Regions from separate parts of the Bradyrhizobium sp. WSM2254 genome, predicted to be linked through region 1. Evidence: predicted binding sites of a transcription regulator. Region 1 holds the regulator's gene; the other holds the start of a gene.
What was found. Region 1 encodes PhoB, which activates phosphate uptake and scavenging genes when phosphate is short. Its sites were predicted from a motif close to TGTCATNNANCTGTCAT; they were not measured.

Region 1 (4,292 bases):
ACGGCCGCAATGACAAGCTGACGTCGGTGATCCGCTTCATCAACGACATCCTGCTCTCGGCGCCCTCGATCATCATCGGCCTGTTCATCTACGGCGCGGTGGTGGTGCCGATGCGCGGCTTCTCGGCGATCGCCGGCAGCCTCGCGCTCGCCGTCATCGTCATCCCGGTGGTGCTGCGCACGACCGAGGACATGCTGCTGCTGGTGCCGAACGCACTGCGCGAGGCGGCGTCCGCCCTCGGCCTGCCGCGCTCGCTGGTGATCAAGCGGATCGCCTATCGCGCCGCCCGCTCCGGCCTCATCACCGGCGTGCTGCTCGCAACCGCCCGCGTCGCCGGCGAGACCGCGCCGCTGCTCTTCACCGCGCTGTCGAACCAGTTCTTCAGCCTCGGCCTGAACAAGACGATGGCGAACCTGCCTGTCACCATCAACAACTTCGTCCAGAGCCCCTACGCCTATTGGAAGCAGCTGGCCTGGAGCGGCGCGCTGCTGATCACGATTACCGTGCTTGCCCTGAACATTGGCGCGCGCATCCTTGGCGCCGAGAGGACCGCAAAATGAGTGAGCTTTCCGTATCGATGAGCGCGGCTGGTGGTTTGCCCCAGGCGCCGGTGTTGCCCGAGGCTCCGGCCAAGGTGACGGTGCGCAACCTCAACTTCTACTACGGCGAGCACCACGCGCTGAAGAACATCAACCTGACGCTCGGCGCCAACCGCGTCACCGCGTTCATCGGCCCGTCGGGCTGCGGCAAGTCGACCCTGCTGCGCATCTTCAACCGGATGTACGACCTCTATCCGGGTCAGCGCGCCACCGGCCAGCTCATGCTCGACCAGACCAACATCCTCGACGGCAAGCTCGACCTCAATCTGCTGCGCGCCCGCGTCGGCATGGTGTTCCAGAAGCCGACGCCGTTCCCGATGACGATCTACGAGAACATCGCCTTCGGCATCCGCCTCTACGAGAAGATCTCGAAGTCCGAGATGGACGGCCGCGTCGAGAAGGCGCTGCGCGGCGGCGCGCTGTGGAACGAGGTCAAGGACAAGCTCAACGCCTCCGGCCTGTCGCTCTCCGGCGGCCAGCAGCAGCGCCTCTGCATCGCCCGCACCGTCGCGGTGCGGCCCGAGGTGATCCTGTTCGACGAGCCCTGCTCGGCGCTCGACCCGATCTCGACCGCCAAGGTCGAGGAGCTGATCCAGGAACTGTCCGAGAACTACACGATCGCGATCGTCACCCACAACATGCAGCAGGCGGCGCGCGTCTCCGACAAGACCGCCTTCATGTATCTCGGCGAGCTGATCGAGTTCGACGACACCAGCAAGATCTTCACGTCGCCGAGCGACCGGCGCACGCAGGATTACATCACCGGCCGGTTCGGCTGAGGAGACGGGACATGGGTTCTGAACATACCGCAAAGGCCTTCGACACCGACCTCCAGGAGCTCACCCGGCTCGTCGCCGAGATGGGCGGGATTGCCGAGCGCATGATCGTCGATTCCGTCGACGCGCTGATCCGCCGCGACGTCGCGCTCGGCCAGCGCGTGGTCGCCACCGACACCGAGCTCGACGCGCTGCAGAAGCGCATCGAGGAGCGCGCCGTGCTCACCATCGCCCGCCGCCAGCCGATGGCGGTCGATCTGCGCGAGATCGTCGGCGCCATGCGCGTTGCGACCGATCTCGAGCGCATCGGCGACCTCGCCAAGAACATGGGCAAGCGCGTCGCGGCGCTGGAGACGGATTTCCATCCGCTCAAGCTGTTCCGCGGCCTCGAGCACATGACCGACCTCGTGCAGCAGCAGGTCAAGTCGGTGCTGGACGCCTATGCCGCGCACGATCTGCCGGCGGCGATGGCGGTGTGGAAGGGCGACGAGGAAGTCGACGCCATCTGCACCTCGCTGTTCCGCGAGCTCCTCACCTACATGATGGAGGATCCGCGCAACATCTCGTTCTGCATCCATCTGATGTTCTGCGCCAAGAACATCGAGCGGATCGGCGACCACGCCACCAACATCGCCGAGACCGTGTTCTACATGATCGAGGGCCAGGCGATCACCGACAAGCGGCCGAAGGGCGACATGACGACCTTCGCCACGACGGTCCCGAATACCTGAAGACGCAAGGAGCGACGACACCATGGGCGCACGCATTATGGTGGTTGAGGACGAGGAAGCTCTCACCGAGCTTCTCCGCTACAACCTCGAAGGCGACGGCTATGACGTCGAGACGGTGATGCGCGGCGACGACGCCGACACCCGCCTCAAGGAACATATCCCCGATCTGATCGTGCTCGACTGGATGCTGCCGGGCCTGTCGGGCATCGAGCTGTGCCGGCGGCTGCGGACCCGGCCCGAGACCAAGCAGCTGCCGATCATCATGCTCACCGCGCGCGGTGAGGAGAGCGAGCGGGTGCGGGGTCTTGCGACCGGCGCGGACGATTACATCGTCAAGCCGTTCTCGGTGCCGGAGCTGCTGGCGCGCGTGAAGGGCCTGCTGCGGCGCGCCAGCCCCGAGCGGCTCGCCACCGTGCTCGCCTATGGCGACATCGAGCTCGATCGCGACAAGCGCCGCGTGGCGCGCTCGGGCCGGCCGATCGACCTCGGCCCGACCGAATATCGCCTGCTGGAGTTCTTCCTGGAGCATCCCGGCCGCGTGTTCTCGCGCGAGCAGCTGCTCGACAGCGTCTGGGGCCGCGACATCTACATCGACGAGCGTACCGTCGACGTCCATATCGGCCGCCTGCGCAAGCTGCTCAATCTCGGCCGCGAGCAGGATCCCATCCGCACCGTCCGCGGCGCCGGCTACGCGCTGGATGATCGCTTTGCGAAGGCGGAGCAGACGTAAGTCTGTGCGGATGTTTTAGGGCTGAGTGCGACCGCAAACTCAGTGGTCGTCCCGGCGAAGGCCGGGACCCATAACCACAGGAAGTGGTTTGGCGAAGACGAGTTGTTCGGAATTGGCACCGCAGACGAGTCGATAGACCTCGCGGTATGGGTCCCGGCCTTCGCCGGGACGACACGGAGTATTTTGAGCCGTCATCGCGCGACACTAGCAGCGCGGGCTTAAACTCACCGCGAGGGCTTGGCCGGTGCGCGCCGGCGATCCGCGGCTGGCTGATACGCCACGCGCGAGTGCTGGGCGCAGTAGGGCAGGCCCGACAGCGCCTTGCCGCCGCAGAAGAAGAAATCCGCGCTCGAGGGATCGCCGACCGGCCAGTGGCAGGTCGCCTCGTTCAGCTCCAGCAGCGACAGCCGCTGGCTCATCGGCACCACGTTGTCGTAGGTGACCGGTTCGGCCTCCACCTCGACCTCGAAGGCCTGCGCCAGCGCGGTGTTGCCGCGCGCAATGGGGCGGCTCACCCGCATCATGTGCTGCGCGGGGCGCGCCTTGCGCGGCCGCGGAGCCGCCGATGACGGGCTCTTGGCGCGGCCGGACAGGCCGAGCCTGTGCACCTTGCCGATCACGGCATTACGGGTCACATTGCCGAGCTCGGCTGCGATCTGGCTGGCCGATAATCCGGCCTCCCAGAGCTTTTTCAACTGCTCGACGCGATCGTCGGACCAGGTCAAAACCGTCATTGCACCCTTTCCCTCGCCGTGCGGCTGCCATCCTGGCGCCTCGCGGCGAATGCCTAAGCCTCGAAAAACCCGTGCCGTCAGAATCCCTTAAGGCTCGCCGGGCGCACCAGATGCGCCCGAACGTTTACGCCGGTACATGAGGACTTAGAGGATCAGAACTGCTGCACGAGATGTCGTATCTGACAAGCCAAACGCTACAATATGGCGTGACTCACGCGCAAGAGTCAGCCGACTCGCTTCCACATGTTCCGTGGCCAAAACCCGGCAAATTTGGCACCGCAAGACTACGGATTCAGCGTTTCGCGAGGCTTTCGGGCGGCATTGACACCGGTTTCACCAAGCATAAGATAGTGTCACGTGCCGCCCTTAAAAGGCGGCACGTTTCGTTTTCCGGGCCGGTCAATGGTGCGTTGCGCAATGCACGCTCACACCGTCCGCAACATCAAGTGACCGTCATGACTAGCAGCGCAGCGCCGCATTTGCTTCCCGTTTTCGCCAGGTCCGACCTCGGTTTCGAGCGCGGCGAAGGCTGCTGGCTGATTGCGACCAATGGCGATCGCTATCTCGATTTTACGTCCGGCGTCGCGGTGAACGCGCTCGGCCACGCCCATCCCGCGCTGGTCAAGGCGCTGCAGGAGCAGGCGACAAAACTCTGGCACATGTCGAACCTGTTCCAGAGCCCGGATGGCGAGAAGCTCGCTACGCGCCTGTGCAATGAAAGC
Region 2 (4,292 bases), on a different contig from region 1:
TCGACCCGGCTCAAGTAGCTCGTCCCGAAACTCAGGACGCCTTCTTCTTACGCAGTGCATCGACGAACTTGATCAGCTCGATCGTGCCATCCCAATCCTTGGTGGTGGCGGGATGAAAACCCTTCTTCTGGCCGTCCTGGAGGCGGTCGAAGGCCGCCTTGTCCTTGGCCGGCGCGTCGAAGAACGCCTTTGCGATCGCCGCCTTCGCCTCTTCCGGCAGGTCGGAGTTGTAGGCGTAGGGGCCGTTGATGATCGGAGCCGACTTGTGGATGATGCGGAAATCGTCCTTCTTCATCGGCGAGCCGTCGGCATTCTTCAGCATGCCCTTGGTCAGCATCTGCGCCAGCGTCGAATCATCATCGCTGGTCCACTGGTTGGCCGCAACGTCGACCGTGCCCTGCGCCAGCGCCAGGATCGCGTTTTCGTGGCTGCCGGTGAAGACGACCTTGCTGAAATAGGTGTCGGCGTCAGCGATGCCCATCTTGTCGAGCTCGAAGCGCGGCACATTGTTGCCGGACGTCGAATTGGGGTCGACGAGGCCGAGGTTCTTGCCCTTGAGCTGATCGACGCTCTTGTAGGGGCTGTTCGCCTTGACGAAGAACACCGAATAGTAGCCGGTCGAGCCGTCGGCGTTGATGTCGTTGGCAAAGGCGTCGGTCTTGACGCCGGTCAGGCGGGCGCGGGCGAACGAGGCCGAGCCGTAGCTGGCGATATGGATGTTGCCGGCGCGCTGGCCTTCGATCACGGCAGCATAGTCGTTGGCGATGCGCAGCGTGACCTTCACGCCCAATTCCTTGGAGAGATAGCTCATGAACGGCGCCCAGCGCTCGGTAACGCCCGAGGCGTTTTCCGCCGGAATGACCGCGAAGGTCAGCTCGGGATATTTGGCTTTCCAGTCGTCGGCGAAGGCTGAAGTCGTGAACGCGAGCGCTGCGGCGCCGGCGAGAATTAATCTGCGAGTGATCATGATACCCTCTTCATCGGTTGGGGTCGGTTGACGCAAAAACTGGCAACTACAGAAGCCATGCGGCTCAGGCGGCGGCCGCCGTTCCGAGCGCCGGAATGCCCTCGGGCGCCGGCACCGGCGTGCCGCCCATGACGTCGGTGGCTTCGAGGTCGTAAAGTTCGCGCGCGACGTGATCGGTCAGCGCAGACGGCGCGCCGTCGAACACCACACGGCCCTGCGCCATGCCGATCAGGCGGTCGCAATAGCTGCGCGCCAGGTCGAGCGAATGCAGGTTGCAGAGCACGGTGATGCCGAAATGCTTGTTGATGCGCAGCAGTGCATCCATCACGATCTTGGTGTTGCGCGGGTCGAGCGAAGCGATCGGCTCGTCGGCGAGAATGATGTCGGGCTGCTGCACCAGCGCGCGGGCGATCGCGACGCGCTGCTGCTGGCCGCCGGAGAGCTGGTCGGCGCGCTGGGCGGCGAGTGCGGCGATGTCGAACTGCTCGAGCGCCGACATCGCCAGCGCCTTGTCGTGCTCCGGCCAGGTCTGCGACAGCGAGCGCCAGGCCGGCATCGTCGCGAGGCGCCCCATCAGGACGTTGGTGAGAACATCGAGCCGGCCGACGAGGTTGAACTGCTGGAAGATCATCGCCGAGCGCGCCCGCCACTGCCGCAGCTCCTTGCCGCGCAGCGCGGTGACGTCGATGCCGTCGAACAGGATGCGACCCTGCGTCGGCGTCACCAGGCGGTTGATGGTCCGGAGCAAGGTCGACTTGCCGGCGCCGGATCGTCCGATCACGCCGACGAATCCGCCGGGGGAAATTTGAAACGAAGCGTCGTCCACCGCGGCTTTTGCGCCAAAGCGGCACGTCAGACCTTCAACCACCAGCATGCAGGGCTCCAGAGTAGCTGGGACCCACCGCTAACGCCGACGCTTGACACTTGTGTGACATGCACGTTGCGGTGCGGCGATCCAACACACGTCATCCCCTGTCATCGCCGCGTCATGACATTGTCATCGAGCCGCTCGAAGAGGAACGCCCGCCCACACGCTTCGGATACGACATGGCCGGCAAAGCCCTTTCAGTCCAACCGACCATCGATCCCTCGGCCAAGCTGCACGAGACCAGGCTCGGTGCCTATACCGAGGTCGGGGCGCGCACGATCCTGCATGAAGTGAGCATGGGCGATTACTCCTATGTCGTGAACGATTCGCAGATCACCTACACCACCATCGGGAAATTCTGCTCGATCGCGGCGATGACACGCATCAATCCCGGCAACCATCCGATGCATCGCGCGACGCAGGCGCACTTCACCTATCGTTCCAGCGCCTATTTCGAGGGCGAGAGCGACGACACGGATTTCTTCGACTGGCGGCGCCAGCATCACGTCCATATCGGCGATGACGTCTGGATCGGTCATGGCGCGATCGTGCTGCCGGGCCGCAACATCGGCACCGGCGCGGTGATCGCGGCCGGCGCCATCGTCACCAAGGACGTGCCCGCCTACACCATCGTCGCCGGCAATCCCGCGCGGATCGTCCGGCGCCGCTTCTCGGAAGAGATCGCCGGACGGCTCGCCAGGCTGGCCTGGTGGGACTGGGATCACGACAAATTGCGTGAAGCGCTGCCCGATTTCCGTAAGCTCGGGATTGAAGATTTTCTCTCCACGTATGAAGCACGGGCACACTCCCCTGCCAACAAACGAAGCGCGGTCGCGTGACAGACATTTTCCTCGAGGGCGGCCGGGCCCTGATCGGCACCGAGTTGGTCGAGGCTTCACTCAGCGTGTCCGGAACGGACATCGCACAGGTCGATGCCGCCCGCGGCCGGGCTCGGCTCGCGATCGATGCGCGCAATCTGCTGGTGCTGCCGGGAATCGTCGATCTGCATGGCGATGCCTTCGAGCGGCAGATGATGCCGCGCGCCGGCGTAGACTTCCCGATCGACGTCGCGCTCGCCGACAGTGACCGCCAGGCGATCAGCAACGGCATCACCACCGTGTTTCACGCCACGACCTGCTCGTGGGAGCCGGGCCTGCGCAGCGCCGACAACGCGCGCGGCCTGATGGAGGCGATCGAGCGGCAGCGTCCGCAATTTGCTGCCGACACCCGCTTCCATCTGCGGCACGAGACCTACAATATCGATGCCGAGGCTGAGATCAGCCAGTGGCTCAGCGAGGGCCGCGTCGACCTGTTTGCCTTCAACGACCACATGGACGGGGTCGTTGCCGACATCTCCAATCCGCGCAAGCGCAACCGCATGATGGAGCGCACCGGACTGTCGAGCGAGAACTTCGACAAACTGGTCGCAGGCGTGGTCGCGCGCGCCGCCGAGGTGCCGGCCTCCGTGTCGCGGCTCGCTGCCACGGCCCGCGCGGCCGAGGTGCGGATGCTCTCGCACGACGACGCGACACCCGCGATGCGCCAGGAGTTTCGCGAGCTGGGCGCGATGATCGCCGAATTTCCGATCAACGAAGAGACGGCGCGGGCGGCGGCAAGCCACGGCGATGCCATCGTCTACGGCGCACCGAACGTCGTGCGCGGCGGCAGCCACACCGGCTGGACCAGGGCATCCGACATGATCGCAAAGGGGCTCTGCTCGGTGCTGGCGTCGGACTATTACTATCCCGCGCAGCTGCTCGCCGCGTTCCGCCTCGCCGCCGATGGCGTGTTGCCGCTGACGGAGGCCTGGAGCCTGGTCTCCGCCGGGCCGGCGCGCGCCACCGGCCTTGCCGACCGCGGCACCCTCGCCGTAGGACGCCGCGCCGACATCCTGCTGGTCGACGACACCGTGCCGCTGCGGCCGCGGCTGGTCGCGGTGATATCGGGCGGAAAGCTCGTGCATCTCACCGATGCGACACGACTGCTCAGCGCGGCGGCGGCGCCGCGCGAGGCTGTTGTCGCGGCATAAACCGGTTATGCTCGGGCAATGATTCCCCGTTACGCGATCTATTTTGCCGCCGGCGCCGACAGTGCGCTGACCCGCTTCGGCGCCGCACTGCTCGGCTATGACGCCTACACCGGCAACGAGGTGCCGTTCCCGCGCGAGGCGCTGCACGTCGCGCCGGACTGGCGCGATATCAGCGCCGATCCCCGCAAATACGGCTTTCATGCCACGCTGAAGGCGCCGATGGCGCTCGCACCCGGCAGCACCGAGGCGGAGCTGATGGCAGCCTGCGCGACATTCGCCGAAAAGGCACGGCCGATCCCGGCGATCCGCCCGATCGTCGACACCATCAGTGGCTTCATCGCCGTCATCCCGGCCGAGCCGGTCGATGCGCTCCAGCAGCTCGCCGCCGATTGCGCGCGCGAGTTCGATTCCTTCCGCGCGGCCCTCAC

Region 2: a site for PhoB is predicted at 1,952-1,968, ahead of phnC (phosphonate ABC transporter ATP-binding protein). Genes of this name have one in related genera too.

Annotation. Positions count from the first base shown of each region.
Region 1 is NZ_AXAB01000001.1:317,324-321,615, forward strand. It holds gene pstA (phosphate ABC transporter permease PstA) at 1-560, shown strand, start outside; gene pstB (phosphate ABC transporter ATP-binding protein PstB) at 557-1,378, shown strand; gene phoU (phosphate signaling complex protein PhoU) at 1,390-2,106, shown strand; gene phoB (phosphate regulon transcriptional regulator PhoB) at 2,129-2,836, shown strand; gene A3M7_RS0101445 (GcrA family cell cycle regulator) at 3,061-3,570, opposite strand; gene A3M7_RS0101450 (aspartate aminotransferase family protein) at 4,026-4,292, shown strand, end outside.
Region 2 is NZ_AXAB01000009.1:205,964-210,255, forward strand. It holds gene phnD (phosphonate ABC transporter substrate-binding protein) at 32-967, opposite strand; gene phnC (phosphonate ABC transporter ATP-binding protein) at 1,032-1,841, opposite strand; gene A3M7_RS0107910 (DapH/DapD/GlmU-related protein) at 2,015-2,674, shown strand; gene A3M7_RS0107915 (alpha-D-ribose 1-methylphosphonate 5-triphosphate diphosphatase) at 2,671-3,864, shown strand; gene A3M7_RS0107920 (DUF1045 domain-containing protein) at 3,883-4,292, shown strand, end outside.